One region of the Nitrospirillum guaranorum genome, then DNA from elsewhere that is predicted to be linked to it. Evidence: predicted binding sites of a transcription regulator. Region 1 holds the regulator's gene; the other holds the start of a gene.
The links. Region 1 encodes LexA, which represses DNA repair genes until DNA is damaged. Its sites were predicted from a motif close to ATGTTCTANTTTGGTTC; they were not measured.

Region 1 (7,618 bases):
GCAGCACCATGTCGTCCAGCTGGCTGTTCTGCACCCGCACCTCACCCTGCACCTTGTCCTGCAGGACGGTCTCGCCCTCGCGCGGGGCCTTCAGGCGGATGACGGGAGCCACGCCGGCCGGCGCCTCCGACGGGTCGCGGTCGCGCCAGCGGCCGTCGTAGCGCATGGGCAGGCCGGCGGCCCTCTGCTGCTCCCGCATCTCTTCCAGCTCTTCCGGCGAGCAGTAGCAATGGTAGGCGTGCCCTTGGGCCAGCATGGTGCGCGCCACCTCGGCATGGCGCTCGCGCCGCTCGAACTGGCTGACGGCGTCGCCGTCCCAGGTCAGGCCCAGCCAGCTCAGGCCGTCGATAATGGCGTCCACCGCCGCCTGGGTCGACCGCGCCCGGTCCGTATCCTCGATGCGCAGCAGGAAGGTGCCGCCGTGGTGGCGGGCGTACAGCCAGTTGAACAGGGCGGTACGGGCACCGCCGATGTGCAGGTAGCCAGTGGGGGACGGGGCGAAGCGGGTGACAACACTCATGGGAAACGCACTCTCCGGCATGCGGGCGGGCGGCGCCCCGTCGGGGCGTCTGGACGGGTCGCCTAGGCAGGGACGCATCCAGAGGTTGACGGTGCCACGCGAATATCGAGATAGCTGGTGATCAGATCCGGCGGCAGAATAACCGCCAGGGGCGCATCACCAGGATGCGGAAGCCGCTGAGATAGCACACCCGGAACGAAGATGCACCCTGAGGCAGACCCCGCTGGAGAGGACTGGGACCGTGAGGCCCCGTACTTGTCGAATGGGTCCTATTTGGCTACTGGGCGGAGCGAATTTGGCGCCGACCCCCCTCCCTCAGATGTGATGAGGATCACACATCGTGTGCTCGCCGCGTTAGCCAGCATTGTCGCATCTGCGTATGTCAATTTGGTGGAAGAGCGGGAACGTTGGGTCCTTTGGGTTCCCGTCTTTCTAGGGGCCGGCATCGCCCTCTATTTCGCCATGCCGGGCGAGCCGCCGCCCTGGTCCGGCCTGCTGTTCACCCTCGGGGTCCTTGGCCTGTACTTGTTGGCGGGGGAGCGGCTGCCCCTGCGGCTGGCCTTGGGCGCCCTGCTGGCCCTGGGCGTGGGCTTCACGGCGGTGGAGGCCCGCACCACCTGGCTCAAGACCCCCATCCTGCAGCGTCCCCTGGGACCTGTGCCGGTGGAGGGCCGCGTGGCCAATGTGGAGCGGCTGGACAAGGGCGTACGCGTCACCCTGGCCGACCCACGCATTCCCCGCCTGGCGCCGGAGCTGACGCCGCCCGCCGTACGCATCCGTCTGCGGCCGACCGACGCGGCCCCGCCCGCCGGCACGCGGGTGCGTATCCTGGCGGCCCTGCGTCCGCCGCCGGACAGTCCGGAGCCGGGCGCCTACGATTTCCGCCGTTCCGCCTTTTACCAAGGCATCGGCGCCGTCGGCTTCGCGTTCAAGACGCCCGAGGTGGTGGCGCCGGCGCCGGTGGGTGTTGTCGGCTGGATCAACGACCTCGTGGTGGCCTTGCGTGAACTGATCGCCGACCGCGTGGCCGCCCGCCTCAGCGGCGCGCCCGCCATGATCGCCATCGCCCTGCTGAATGGGGAACAGACAGGTATTCCGCCCGACGACTTGCAGGCCATGCGCGTTTCCGGCCTGCAGCACATCCTGTCCATCTCCGGCCTGCACATCAGCCTGGTGGCGGCGTTGTTCTACTTTTTCGCCCGGGCGGCCCTGGCCCTGTGGGAGGGGGTGGCGCTGCGCTATCCCATCAAGAAGTGGGCCGCCGCCTTCGCCATACTGGCCACCCTGGCCTACATGATGCTGGTGGGCGCGCAAGTGCCCACCTTGCGCTCCGTCCTCATGACGGCGCTGGCCATGGTGGCCATCCTGGCCGACCGCTCGGTCCTGAGCCCCCGGGCCATCGCCGTCGCCGGCATCCTCTGCCTGCTGTACCAGCCGGAGCAATTGCCCGGTCCCAGTTTCCAGATGAGCTTCGGCGCCGTGCTGGCGCTGATCAGCGCGTACGAGGTCTTGCGCGGCCCCCTGAACCGTTGGCGCAAGGATGGGGGTTGGCTGCGCCGTGCCGCCCTGTTCGTCGGGGGGCTGTGCCTGACCTCCATCATTTCCACCATCGCCACCATGCCGTTCTGCCTCTACCACTTCCAGCAGGTGGCCAATTACGGCGTGCTGGCCAACCTGATCGGCATTCCCATCACCGAGCTGTGGATCATGCCGCTGTGCCTGCTGGCCTATGTCGCCATGCCCTTCCACCTGGAGGGCTGGATCATCGACATGATCGGCTGGGGCTGCGACGGCATCCTGTGGACGGCGCGCATTACGGCCGCCTTGCCCGGCGCGGCCCTGCATGGCGCGGCCTTGTCCGACGTGGCCTTCGGCCTGCTGGTGGTGGGCGGCCTGTGGCTGATGCTGTGGCGCCGCCGTTGGCGCCTGATCGGCCTGGCACCCATCGCGGTGGGCTGCGTGCTGGCGCCGCTGACGCCCCGGCCGGACATGGTGGTATCGGGTGGCGGCACCATGGTGGCGGTGCGCGATGGTGGCGGCAAGCTGTGGCTGTCCTCCTCACGGGGAGGCGGCTTCGAGGTGGAGACCTGGGGCAAGCGCGATGGCGGGGAAGGCCGCCCGCCCGCCTGGCCCACCGTGGGCACGGACGACGGCAGCCTGCGCTGCGACAGCCTGGGCTGCCTCTACCATCCCGACCTTTATCGACCGGAGCGGCGCGAGCCCGCCATCCCGGACGGGCGCCTGGTCGCCATCGCCTGGACCCGCGATGCCCTGGCGGAGGATTGCGACAATGCCGACCTGGTGATCTCCCGCGTGCCGGCGGCGGGCTGCGACGCCCCGCAGGTCATCGGCCCCGACGTGCTGGCCGCCCGCGGCGCGCACGCCCTGTACTTCGAACGCGGCGGTGTACGCATCGAGACGGTACACGACCCGCAAAGCAAACGGCCCTGGGACTGACGTCGCCAGGGCCGTTGTTTGGTCTAGGATGGCCGTGATCAATACCGGCGGAACAGGCCCACCAGGCGGCCCTGCACCCGCACGCGGTCGGCGCCGAACACCCGGGTCTCGTAGGAGGGGTTGGCCGGTTCCAGGGCGATGGAGTTGTTCTTACGGCGCAGGCGCTTCAGCGTCACTTCGGCGGCGTCAACCAGGGCGACGACGATGGCGCCGTTCTCCGCCGTCTCGCAGCGCTGGATGATGACGGTGTCGCCGTCGTGGATGCCGGCGTCCACCATGCTGTCGCCGGCGACTTCCAGGGCGTAATGCTCACCGATGCCCAGCATGGAGACGGGAATGTCGATGGTGCTGCCGCTATCGCGCAGCGCCTCGATGGGCAGGCCGGCGGCGATGCGACCGTACAGCGGCAGGCTGACGGCACCGATGGCATCGCCAGCATCCCGGCCGGGCAGGCCCGCCTGGAAATCGGCCTTGATGACATTGGGCTTGAACCGGGGCTCCACGTCCGCCGGTGCCGCGGCCTTCTTCGGCACCGGCGCTTCCGGCAGGCGCAACACCTCCAGCGCACGGGCCCGGTGCGGCAGGCGGCGGATGAACCCGCGCTCCTCCAACCCGGTGATCAGGCGATGGATGCCGGACTTGGACTTCAGTCCCAAGGCGTCCTTCATCTCATCGAATGAGGGGGAGACGCCGCCTTCACCCAGATGCTGGTGGATGTACAGCAGCAACTCCTGTTGCTTCCGCGTCAGCATATCGCCCCCTTCGCTGTGTCGAGCCGCTAGATATGGAACAAACCCGAAACGTACTGGCCATGTTCTATTTTGGTTCACGGCCCGCGTCAAGGGTTAGCGATGAAAAACCACCGGACGATGACAGATTTAGGGCGGCTGGAGGGGGATGGGCCTTAAATCTCGTCCAGCGGGACGATGTCCACCACCGTGCCGGCCTCGGCGGCGGGGGCGTGGGGCGGGCGGATGATCAGGCAATCCGCCGCCGCCAGGCGACTCAGCATGGAACTGTCCTGCTGGGTGAAGGGCGCGACGGCGGGCAGGGCGCCATCGCCGGCCACCAACGTGGCGCGTAGGTAGTCCTGACGCCGGTCGTTGGCGGGCAGCGCGCTGGCCAGCACCGCCCGCGCCCGGGGCAGCTCCGCCGGGGCCAAACCCTGCATCCGGCGCAGCGCCGGGACCAGGAACAGGGTGGCGCACACCAGGCTGGAGACGGGGTTGCCCGGCAGGCCCAGCAGGGGCGTGGCCCCCAGGCGGCCGAACATCAGCGGCTTGCCCGGCCGCATGGCGATCTTCCAGAAATCCAAGTCCAAACCCTGGCCGCCCAACGCGTCGCGCACCAGGTCGTATTCGCCAACGGACGCGCCGCCGGTGGTGACCAGCAGGTCGCAGCCCGCGGCCCCTCGCGCCAGGGTGGCCAGGGTGTCGGCGTCATCAGGCGCGATGCCCAGGTTGACTGGCGTGCCCCCGTGGCGCCGCACCAGCGCCGCCAGCGCCAGGCCGTTGCTGCTGACGATCTGCCCGGGGCCCAGCGGCTCGCCCGGCATCACCACCTCATCCCCCGTGGCCAGGATGGCGACGCGGGGACGGCGGTGCACGGTCAGGAACGGGTGGTTCATGGCGGCGGCCAGGGCCACGTCGCGCACGGTCAGGCGGCGGCCGGCTTTCAGGCCCACGGTGCCGGCGGTGAAGTCCAGGCCGGCGGCGCGCACCCAGCGGCCGGGCGTGCCCTCGCGCACGCGCACGGCTTGGCCCAGGTCGTCGCTATCCTCCTGCAGCACCACGGTGTCGGCGCCATCGGGGATGATGCTGCCGGTGAACAGGCGCACCGCCTGGCCCGGCGCCACCGTGCCGGCGAAGGGCCGGCCGGCCGGCGCCTCGCCGACGCGGGCCAACGTGACGGGCGAGGTGCCCAGATCCGATCCCCGCACCGCCCAGCCATCCATGGCGGAGACGGCGGCCGGCGGCTGCGTCACCCGGGCCACGACGTCGGCGGCCAGCACGCGGCCCTGCGCCTCGCCCACCCCCACCAGTTCGCCGGCCAGGGGCTGGAACTGGGCCAGGATGCGGGCCAGCGCTTCGTCAACGGGGATCATGGGAGGGACCTGCGGTTCAGAGGACTGTTCAGTCAGGGAGTGTCCGCGCGATAGGGGCCGCTCTTGCCGCCATCCTTGGCGATCAGGCGAATGTCGGCGATGACCATGCCCTTATCCACCGCCTTGCACATGTCGTACAGCGTCAGGGCGGCGACGCTGACGGCGGTCAGCGCCTCCATCTCCACCCCCGTGCGGCCCTTCAGCTTGGCCGTGGCCTCGATCTCCACGGCGTTCTGCTCGGGCAGACAGGTCAGGTCCACCGTCACCTTGGTCAGGGCCAGTGGGTGGCACAGGGGGATGAGGTCCGGCGTGCGCTTGGCCGCCATGATGCCGGCCAGCCGCGCCACGCCCAGCACATCGCCCTTGCCCATCTGGCCCGCCTGGATCAGGGCCAGGGTCTCCGCCTTCATGACCACGCGGCCACGGGCGGTCGCCAGACGTTCCGTCTCCGCCTTGTCGGAGACGTCGACCATCACCGCCTGGCCGGCGGCGTCGAAATGGGTGAAGCCGCTATTCTCCGCCATGGGTCACGCCACGGCCTTGTCGAGCCCCAACAGGGCGCGGGTGGCGGCGGCCACGTCGGCTTGGCGCATCAGCGACTCACCCACCAGGAAACGGCGGGCGCCCACGATTTCCATGCGCAGCAGGTCCTGCGGGCTGTACAGGCCGCTTTCCGCCACCAGGTGGCGGCCCGGCGGCACCATGCCGGCCAGCATCTCGGTGGTGGCGAGGTCGATGAACAGGGTCTTGAGGTTGCGGTTGTTCACGCCCAGCAGGCCGCCGGGCAGGGTCAGGGCGCGGCGCATCTCCTCGATGTCGTGCACCTCGACCAGGACATCCATGCCCCAGCCGGTGGCGGCGTCATAGAGCTCCAGCGCCTGGGCATCGTCCAGCGCCGCCATGATCAGCAGGATGCAGTCGGCACCCAGGGCACGCGCCTCCGCCACCTGGTAGGTGTCCAGCATGAAGTCCTTGCGCAGCACCGGCAGGTCGCAGGCGGCGCGGGCCGCCACCAGGTATTCATCGGCTCCCTGGAAATAGGGCACGTCGGTCAGCACCGACAGGCAGGCGGCGCCGCCCTCCTGGTAGGCCTTGGCCAGGGCGGGAGGATCGAAGTCCTCCCGGATCAGGCCCTTGCTGGGGCTGGCCTTCTTGATCTCGGCGATCAGGGCGTACAGGCCGGCGTCCACCTTGGCCTGTAGGGCGCGGGCGAAGCCCCGGGTGGGGCCGGCGTCGCGCGCCGCCTGTTCCACCTCGGCAAGGGGGCGGGCGGCCTTGGCATTGGCGATATGCTCACGCTTGTCGGCGCAAATCCGGGCCAGGACGTCTGCTGCGTCGCTCATGCGCGGGGTCCTTCTGTTTCTTCCGCCACCGGGGGCGGCAGGGGGCAATGACGGGCCAGGGCCGCCAGCTTGGCGGCGGCGCGGCCGTCGTCCAGTGCCTCGGCCGCCTGGGCCACGCCGTCACGCAAGGTGGTGGCCTTATCGGCGACGATCAAGGCGGCGGCCGCGTTGATCAGCACAATGTCACGGTAGGCGCCCTGTTCCCCCGCCAGCACGGCGCGCAGCGCCCGGGCATTCTCCGCCGCGTCGCCGCCCCGGATGTCCTGGGGCCGGGCGCGGGGCAGGCCGGCATCCTCCGGCGTCACCTGGAAGCGGCGGATGGCGCCGTGGCGCAGCTCCGCCACATGGGTGGCGCCGGTGGTGGTGATCTCGTCCAGCCCGTCCTCGCCGCTGACCACCCAGGCGACGTCCGTGCCCAGGCGGTTCAGCACCTGGGCCAGCGGTTCCACCCAGCGCTCGGCGAACACGCCCATCAGCTGGCGCTTGGCGCCCGCCGGATTGGACAGGGGGCCGGTCAGGTTGAAGATGGTGCGGGTGCCCAGCTCCACCCGCGTGGGGCCCACGTTGCGCATGGCGCCATGGTGGCGGGTGGCCATGAGGAAGGTGATGCCGTCCTGCCATAAGGCGGTGCGCACGGCCTCCAGCTCCGCCTCCACGTTCACGCCCAACTGGCCCAGCACGTCGGCGGCGCCGGATTTGGAGGAGAGGGCGCGGTTGCCGTGCTTGGCCACCGGCACGCCGCAGGCGGCCAGCACGAAGGCCACGGTGGTGGAGATGTTGTAGGTGCCGCTGGCGTCGCCGCCGGTGCCGCAAGTGTCGATGGTCCCCGGCGGGCAGTCGATGCGGGCGGCGCGGCCGCGCAGCGCGCGCACCGCGCCCGTGATCTCATCCACCGTTTCGCCGCGCACGCGCAGCGCCATGAGGAAGCCCCCCATCTGGGATGGGGTTGCGTTGCCGGACATGATGATGTCGAAGGCGGCCAGGGCCTGATCCTCCGACAGGCGCTTGCCCTCGGCCACCCGGCCGAGCAGCGCCTTCATGTCACCGATGTCACCGCTCATGCCGCCAGGCCGGTCTTCTTGACGGCCTTGCGCGCCACGCCGGCGAAATCCAGGAAGTTCGCCAGGATTTGGTGGCCGTGGTCGGAGGCGATGCTCTCGGGATGGAACTGCACGCCGTGGATGGGCAGGCTGC
Region 2 (7,618 bases), 670 kb from region 1:
GCGGCGACAAGAATGCGCGCTACGAGTATGTGGGCCGGGTGGTGGTGGCGGCCCAGCGGGCCGGTATCGTGAAGATCGGTTTCATCACCGAGCCGCCGGCAGGCGCGATCCCGGTCGCGCACTGACGGTCCTCCGAAGGAGTTTAAGCCATGGGTATGAACGTTGGCGGAGGCGGTGAAGACGAAGCCATGATGGACATCAACACCACGCCGCTCATCGACGTGATGTTGGTTCTGATCATCATGCTGATCATCACCATTCCGATCCAAACCCATGCGGTGAAGTTGGACATGCCGTCGGCGACCCCGCCGGTGACCAATACGACGCCGCCTGAGATCGTCAACATCATGGTGGATTTCGACAACACGATTCAGTGGAACGGAACCACCGTTGATCGCCATGAACTTGAGTTGCGTCTGAAGGACGCGGCGACCAAAAACCCGCAGCCCGAGGTTCATCTTTGGCCGAACAAGCTGGCCAAATATAACACCGTGGCGATGGTCATGGCCTCGGCCCAGCGCTTGGGCGTGACCAAGCTGGGTCTGGTGGGTGCGGAACAGTTCATGGACTAAGTCCGTGTATGCGGCGGCCTCGTTACCCGAGCTGGTCTTGGGATGCGGGGCCGCCGTAACCGTTTTTGGGGGCTCGTGATCTTTTGGGGGCACGGGCCCGTTTCGGGATGACTGTCCCGATTTCTCCCCAATTACCGATTAGATTTCCCGATATGAGGGGCCGCTCGTCGGTCCAGCCCTTCAACAAAGCAGGTAGAGTCCTCGGAATGATCGCCACGCACTTCCTTCGTGCCGCACTGCTCGCCTCGGCGCTCACCATGGGCGGCGCCGTTGTCATCAGCGCCACCACGCCGGCCCACGCTGCCGAAGCCAAGAAGTTCAGCCCGGAAGTCGGCAAGCCGCTGCAGGAAGCCCAGGCCGCGCTGAAGGCGGGCAAGTTCAAGGAAGCCTTGGACAAGATCGACGAGGCCGAGAAGGCCAGCAAGACGAAGTCTGCTTTCGAGACCTGCACCTTCGAGACGCTGCGTGCCTCGGCCTACAGCGGCCAGAAGGATATGGGCAATTTCGCCAAGTCGCTGGAATCGACCCTGTCGACCTGCCAGCTGGCGGATGCCGACAAGCTGAATCGTGACAGGCTGATCGGCGAGGCTTATTTCGCCGCGAAGAACTACGCCAAGTTCTCCGCCGCGTCCGACCGCTATTACAAGGACGGCGGCACCGACAACCACCTGAAGGAACTGGGCATCCAGATTTACCTGGACCAGAAGGACTACGCCAACGCCTCCAAGGCCGCGCGCGCCATGATCCAGGCCCAGGGTGGCAAGCCCTCCAAGACGTTGCTGCAGACCATTGCCAACGCCGAATACAACATGGATCACAAGGCTGCTTTCCTCGACGCGATGGAGCGCCTGCTGGTGAACTACCCGGACCAGGAAAGCTGGGAGAGCGTGATCCGTGGCGTGCAGAAGCTGCCCGGCTTCAACTCCAACCGCCTGCAGATCGACGTGCTGCGCCTGCAGATCGGTGCCGGCCTGGTGAAGGATCCGGGCCCCTATCTGGAATTCGCCCAGCTGGCCATGAGCGACGGCCTGGGCACCGAGGCCAAGGCCGTCATGGACAAGGGCTTCAAGGCCGGCATTCTGGGCAAGGCCCAGGGCGACCGCGAGAAGCGCTTGGCCGACATGGCCGGCAAGCAGGTCGATGACGATCAGCGCAAGCTGCCGGATGACGAGAAGGAAGCCGGCGCGCAGCCTGACGGCAAGCAGCTGGTGCGCGTCGGCACGCAGTACCTGGCCTTGGGCAACGCCGCCAAGGCCATCGAAGTCATTCAGGCCGGCATCAAGAAGGACCAGCTGAAGTATCCGGAAGAGGCCAAGCTGCGCCTGGTCCAGGCCTACCTGGCCGCCGGTCAGAAGCCCAAGGCGCTGGACGCCATGAAGAGCATCAAGGGCACTGACGGCACCGCCGACATCGCCCGCCTGTACCTGATCCAGGCCGGCGTCAGCCCGTTCTGATCCTCCTGAGCCCGGCGCCCGCGCCGGGCCCTGGACATGCGAAGGCCGGTCCCTGGCGGGGACCGGCCTTTGTCATTTGCGCTTCAGAACAGCGGCAGCTGATCGCCCGCCTGGGGTGGCGGCTGGAACAGGTCGCAGCGCATGCTCCAGCGCCGCTGGTCCAGACCCAGGCGCTTGACCGCCAGCCTGTAGCGGGCGTTTAGCAACTGGGCGTAGGCACCCGTGCCGCGCATGCGGGTGCCGAATTCGGCATGGTTGCGGCCGCCGTCGCGGCACTGGCGGATCAGGCTCAGCACATGGTCGGCCCGGTCGGGCACGTGCAGGCGCAGCCACTCCTCCATCAGGTCGCCCAGTTCCCGGGGCAGGCGCAGCAGGATGTAATGGCCCTGGGTGGCCCCAGCCTCCTTGGCGGCGGCCAGGATGCCCTCCAGCTCCGCGTCGTTCAGCGCCGGGATCATGGGGGAGGCCAGGACGCTGACGGGTACGCCCGCCTGTGACAGCTGGCGCACCGCGTCCAGGCGCCGCTGCGGCGTGCCGGCGCGGGGTTCCAGCTTGCGCGCCAGGTCGCGGTCCAGGGTGGTGATGGAGACCGAGACGCGCGCCAGGCCGTCGGCCGCCATGGGGGCCAGGATGTCCAGGTCACGCAGCACCAGGGGCGACTTGGTGATGATGCCCACCGGGTGGCGGAAGTCACGCAGCACCTCCAGCACGCCGCGGGTGATGCGCTCCGTCCGTTCGATGGGCTGATAGGCGTCGGTGTTGGCGCCCAGGGCGAGGGGCCGGGGCGTGTAGCCCTTGGCCCTCAGCTCCTTGGCCAGCAGCGCCGGGGCGTCGCGCTTGGCGTACAGGATGGTTTCGAAATCCAGGCCCGGGGAATGGCCCAGATAGGCGTGGCTGGGCCGGGCGAAACAATAGACGCAGCCATGCTCGCACCCCCGGTAGGGGTTGATGGAGCGGTCGAAATTCACGTCCGGGCTGTCGTTGTAGCTGATGACGCTGCGCGAGGTGTCCAGCCGCACCTGCGTGGCGGGGGCGGCCTCCAGATCGGCCTCTTCATCCCAGCCGTCGGTCCCCGCCCGAGCCCAGCCGTCGTCGGTGCGCACGCGGGCGTGGGCCTCGAACCGGCCCACGCGGTTGGAGATGGTGCCCCGGCCCTTCAGGGGGCGGTCATCCAGGATGTCGACCATGGTTCCCTCCGTTACCCGGGGGGCAGCCTACGCCCGGCAAAATAAGAACACAACATGAACATTTGGGGCGGCAGGACGTCGCTTGGGCAACAAAAAGGCCGCCCCTGAAGCCCCAGGGCGGCCTTGTCGTGAAGCGGTTGGGTCAGGCGGCGCTGGTGGCCAGGCGGGCGCAGACGGCCTCGATCAGCAGCTGGCGGGCCCGGTCGACGATATCGTCCATGGAGGTGGTGCGCACGAACATGGCGGCGGCCCGCTCCTTCAGCTCTTCCCGCGTGGGCAGGGTGGGCATGCTCGGCATGTGCAGCTCGGGCAGGCTGGGCATGGCGGGCATATGAAGCTCGGGCATGTGCAGCGAGGCCAGCATGGCCTCCGCCTGGGCGCGGGCGTTCTGCAGCTTGTGCTGCAACTCGGCCTTCACGTCGGCCAGCGAGGGGCTGTCGGCCAGGGTGGCCTGAAGGCGGGCGGCGATCTGCTCCACATGGAAGGTGGCGGCCAGCTGACCGGCGGCCTTCTCGATGATGGCCTTGCCCAGGCGCTGCTCGCCCCGCACCACGGCGGCCGGCGGGCGGTGCAGGTCCCAGGTGACGCCCACCCAGGAAAGCGCCTTGAGGATGTAGTAGGTGGTGTCCACCTCCCACCAACGGAAACCCTGGCAGGCGGCGCTCTGATAGGCGTGGTGGTTGTTGTGCCAACCCTCGCCCATGGTCAGCAGGGCGAACCACCAGTTGTTGCGGCTGTCGTCGCCGGTCAGGTAGCGGCGGCGGCCGTACACATGGGCCAGGGAGTTGATGCAGAAGGTGCCGTGGTAGGTGGCGATGGTGCTCCAGAAGAAGCCCACCACCAGGCCCGACCACCCGGCCGCGAACCACACGGCGACGGCCAGGATGAAGGCCGGCAGGTAGTGGAACCGGTCCAGGAAGCGCAGCTCGGGGAACTTGGCCAGGTCCGGCACGGCGGCCAGGTCCGTCTTGTCGTGGCGAGCGGTGAAGATCCAGCCCATGTGCGCATACCAAAAGCCGCGCTGCGCCGGGGAATGCACGTCCGCCGGGGTGTCGGAGTAGCGGTGGTGATGGCGGTGCTTCGCCGCCCACCACAGGATGCCGCGCTGGGCCGAGGTCTGGGCGATGAAGGCCAGGATGAACTGGAACCAGCGGCTGGTCTTATAGGCCCGGTGCGAGAAATACCGATGGTAGCCGCCGGTGATGCCGAACATGCGCAGGCCGTAGAGGCCGACGGCCAGGGCCACGTCCTGCCAGTAAACCCCGGTCCAGATGGCGCCCAGGCAGGCCAGGTGCACCAGGATGAAGGGCACGGCGCCGGTGGCTTGAATGTCGTCCAGGTAATGGTCGGCCGGGCTTTCGACCCGGGAGGCGTCGCCGGGGGCGGCAGTGTCGCGGGCGGGGCTGGTCACAGGCGTGTGCACTCCATCAGAAGCCGGCGGCGGGCCGGGCGGGGGTGATGTCTATATCGTCTGGATAGCAGAAATCGGCCTTAAAGCCGACTCCGCGTTTGGGGCGCTGGTCCTCTGGCGTCAGGATAAGGGGGCAACCCTGAAGGGGAGCTTAACGCCGGCGGTGGGGTGGCCGATTTGTGCTGGGTCAAAAGTCCGGCGCAAGGTCGTCCGGCGCCAAGGCCTGGGCGGGGCCCACGGCGCTGCTGGCGGCCCCCTCCATCCACCAACCGGAATCGGCCAGCTTGCCCTCATACAGCTCCATCACCGGCTTTTGCAGGCGGTCGACCAGCACCATGTCGTGCGTCGCCACCAGGCAGGTGGTGCCCAGTTTGTTCAGCTCGATGAACAGCCGCATGATGCGCAGGCTCATCTCACGGTCGATGTTGCCCGTGGGCTCGTCGGCGATGATCAGCTTGGGCCGGGTGACGACGGCGCGGGCGATGGCCACCAGCTGCTTCTGTCCGCCCGACAGGCGCAAGGGCCGCTCGTCCAGCTTGGCCTTCAGCCCCACCCACGACAGCAGCTCCGTCACGCTTTCCTGCACGTGGGCCTCGTCCTGGCCGGCCAGGCGCAGGGGAAGGGCCACGTTGTCGAACACCGTCAGATGGTTCATCAGGCGGAAGTCCTGGAACACCACGCCGATCTGGCGGCGGATGGCGGGTAGGGCCTTGCGCGGGGTCTTGGACAGGGGATGGCCCAGCAGGGTGATCAGGCCGCGCGACGGCCGCTCCGCCAGGTACAGCAGCTTCAACAGGCTGGACTTGCCGGCGCCGGTGGGGCCGGTCAGAAAATGGAAGGACCCGGGCGCGAGTTCGAAGCTGATGTCACGCAGCACCTCGGGCCCGGTGCCATAGCGCAGGCCGACGTTCTCGAAGCGGACCAATGGCGAGGTATCCTTGAAATGGAAAGGGCCCGGCCTGCCCGCTTACGGGGCGGGGCCGGGCCCGATCCAGGAAGGGGAGGGGCGCTTACTCGGCCGAGGCCGCCTCGGCGTCCGCGCGCTCGGTGGCCGGGAACAAGCCGGCCTTCTCGAACGAGGTCAGCGTCTCCTGCGCCCAGGCACGCAGGTCGGTCAGGCCGCTGTGGCCGGTCCACACGTCGATGCCGTAGCGCTTCTCCAGGTCGGCGTCGGTCATCTTCAGCGCGTCGCGGACGGAGATGAACTCCTTCTCCAGCAGCTTCCAGATGTCGCTTTCGCAGCGCTTGATGGTGATGAGGCCGACGCCCTGGCTCTGGAAGCTCTTCAGGCGACGGAAGGACTGGTCGTTCTCATACGGGGCGAAGCCGCCGGCGACCTCGTTCAGCACCACGAAGCGACGGCCGAAGGGCAGCCACTCGTTCTTGTCGAACGAGTACTGGATCAGGGCGCGGGCGTCCTCGATGGCCTGTGCCTCGGCCTTGGTGGTGACGATCAGGTCGATGGGGTTGCTGTTGCGGCGGCGCAGCAGGGCGCCGGCGTTGCGCGCCTCGGCCCAGGCGAACAGGTCGGCGGCCACGTTGGCGCCCACGTCCACCACATAGCCGCCCTCCAGCAGGGTGCGGCCGAACTCGTCCCAATACTTGATGGCCAGGTTGGGGTCGGTCGAGGTCTTGATGTTGGTCAGCTGCTCGCCGATGCCCAGCTCCTTCACGCCCGCGAACAGGCGGCCGAACTTGGACCGCTGGTTCAGCGTGTCGCTGTCGGCGGCGGCCAGCTTCACGGGCGCGCCCTTCTGCTCGTGCTGCAGGACCAGCATCTGGGCCACCAGCGTCTTGCCCTGGCCGCCGGTCTTGGCCATCGAGATATAGGTTCGCGTCATGGGGTCGTTCTCCTGGTCCCGCATTCTTGGTGCCGGCATCCCTGGCCGCCCACGTTCCCGTCGCCCGTAGGCGATATCCCCTGGGAAAGGAATCCCCGGAACGCGTCTGGCCACGGGCTGGACGGCATGGAAAAGGCGCGTCCGGCCGGGCCTTGAATCGATACAGGTTTTCACCCGTCGCTTCAACTGCGGGGGGCCGCCCTTAACCGAAATCGCACGGCGACGCCGCCCCAGGCCTCCGCCTTTAGGGAAGGTGCTCCCGCAGGCGGGGCATGATCTCCACCAGGTTGCAAGGCCGGAAGCGGTTGTCCAGCTGGTACTGCAGGATCAGGTCCCAGCCGTCGCGGCAGGCGCTGGGGCTGCCCGGCAGGGCGAACAGGTAGGTGCCGCCGGCGACCCCGCCGGTGGCCCGGCTTTGCAGGGACGAGGTGCCGATCTTGGCGTAGGACAGGGTGCGGAACATCTCGCCGAAACCGTCGATTCGCTTCTCATAGACGCTCTCGAACGCCTCCGGCGTCACGTCGCGGCCGGTCAGGCCGGTGCCGCCGGTGGAAATGACCACGTCCACCGCCGGGTCCGATATCCAGGCCCGCAGCTGGTCCGCGATGGCCGCCTGGTCGTCCTTCACGATGGCGCGGGCGACTAGCACATGGCCGGCGCCGGTCAGCCGCTCCACCAGGGTGTCGCCGGATTTGTCGGTCGCCGGGTCGCGGGTGTCGGACACCGTCATCACGGCGATCTGCACCGGCAGGAAGGGGCGGGTTTCATCGATGCGGGACAAGGGGGGCAGCCTCCTGTTCAGGTCATCCCCTTAAGTGAGGGGGCGGGCGGCCGCCGTCAACCTGCGGGACGGTCAGACCTCGACCACTTCAAGCAGGTCGCCATCAGGGCCGAAGCAGCCGCAGGCCAGGGTGCCGCTGAAGCCGCAGCCACCGTCCAGGGTCACGGTGGCGGGCGTGGCCGCCAGCCCGCCGTGGCTGGGGTCGTACCCGCGTACCACCCGGCCGAAGCCGGCGTAGGGCCCCTCGATGCGGGACCAGGTGCCGCCGCCCCACCAGAAGCTGTCGCCCTGGGCCGCCAGGGGGCGCGAGGTGTCGATGCCGGCGTTGACGAACAGCAGTTCGGGCAGCCGTTCCTGCCGCCGCTCGGTATA

Region 2: a site for LexA is predicted at 3,259-3,275, ahead of UAJ10_RS13800 (PA0069 family radical SAM protein). Genes of this name have one in related genera too.

Annotation. Positions count from the first base shown of each region.
Region 1 is NZ_JAYEES010000003.1:1,738,070-1,745,687, forward strand. It holds gene gltX (glutamate--tRNA ligase) at 1-520, opposite strand, end outside; gene UAJ10_RS16945 (ComEC/Rec2 family competence protein) at 863-2,977, shown strand; gene lexA (transcriptional repressor LexA) at 3,016-3,729, opposite strand; gene UAJ10_RS16955 (molybdopterin molybdotransferase MoeA) at 3,882-5,081, opposite strand; gene moaC (cyclic pyranopterin monophosphate synthase MoaC) at 5,114-5,605, opposite strand; gene trpC (indole-3-glycerol phosphate synthase TrpC) at 5,609-6,424, opposite strand; gene trpD (anthranilate phosphoribosyltransferase) at 6,421-7,485, opposite strand; partial or broken gene UAJ10_RS16975 (anthranilate synthase component II) at 7,482-7,618, opposite strand, start outside.
Region 2 is NZ_JAYEES010000003.1:1,065,452-1,073,069, forward strand. It holds gene UAJ10_RS13785 (ExbD/TolR family protein) at 1-125, shown strand, start outside; gene UAJ10_RS13790 (ExbD/TolR family protein) at 150-572, shown strand; gene UAJ10_RS13795 (hypothetical protein) at 779-2,026, shown strand; gene UAJ10_RS13800 (PA0069 family radical SAM protein) at 2,110-3,213, opposite strand; gene UAJ10_RS13805 (acyl-CoA desaturase) at 3,356-4,624, opposite strand; gene ftsE (cell division ATP-binding protein FtsE) at 4,812-5,549, opposite strand; gene UAJ10_RS13815 (hypothetical protein) at 5,635-6,465, opposite strand; gene moaB (molybdenum cofactor biosynthesis protein B) at 6,710-7,246, opposite strand; gene UAJ10_RS13825 (metallophosphoesterase family protein) at 7,319-7,618, opposite strand, start outside.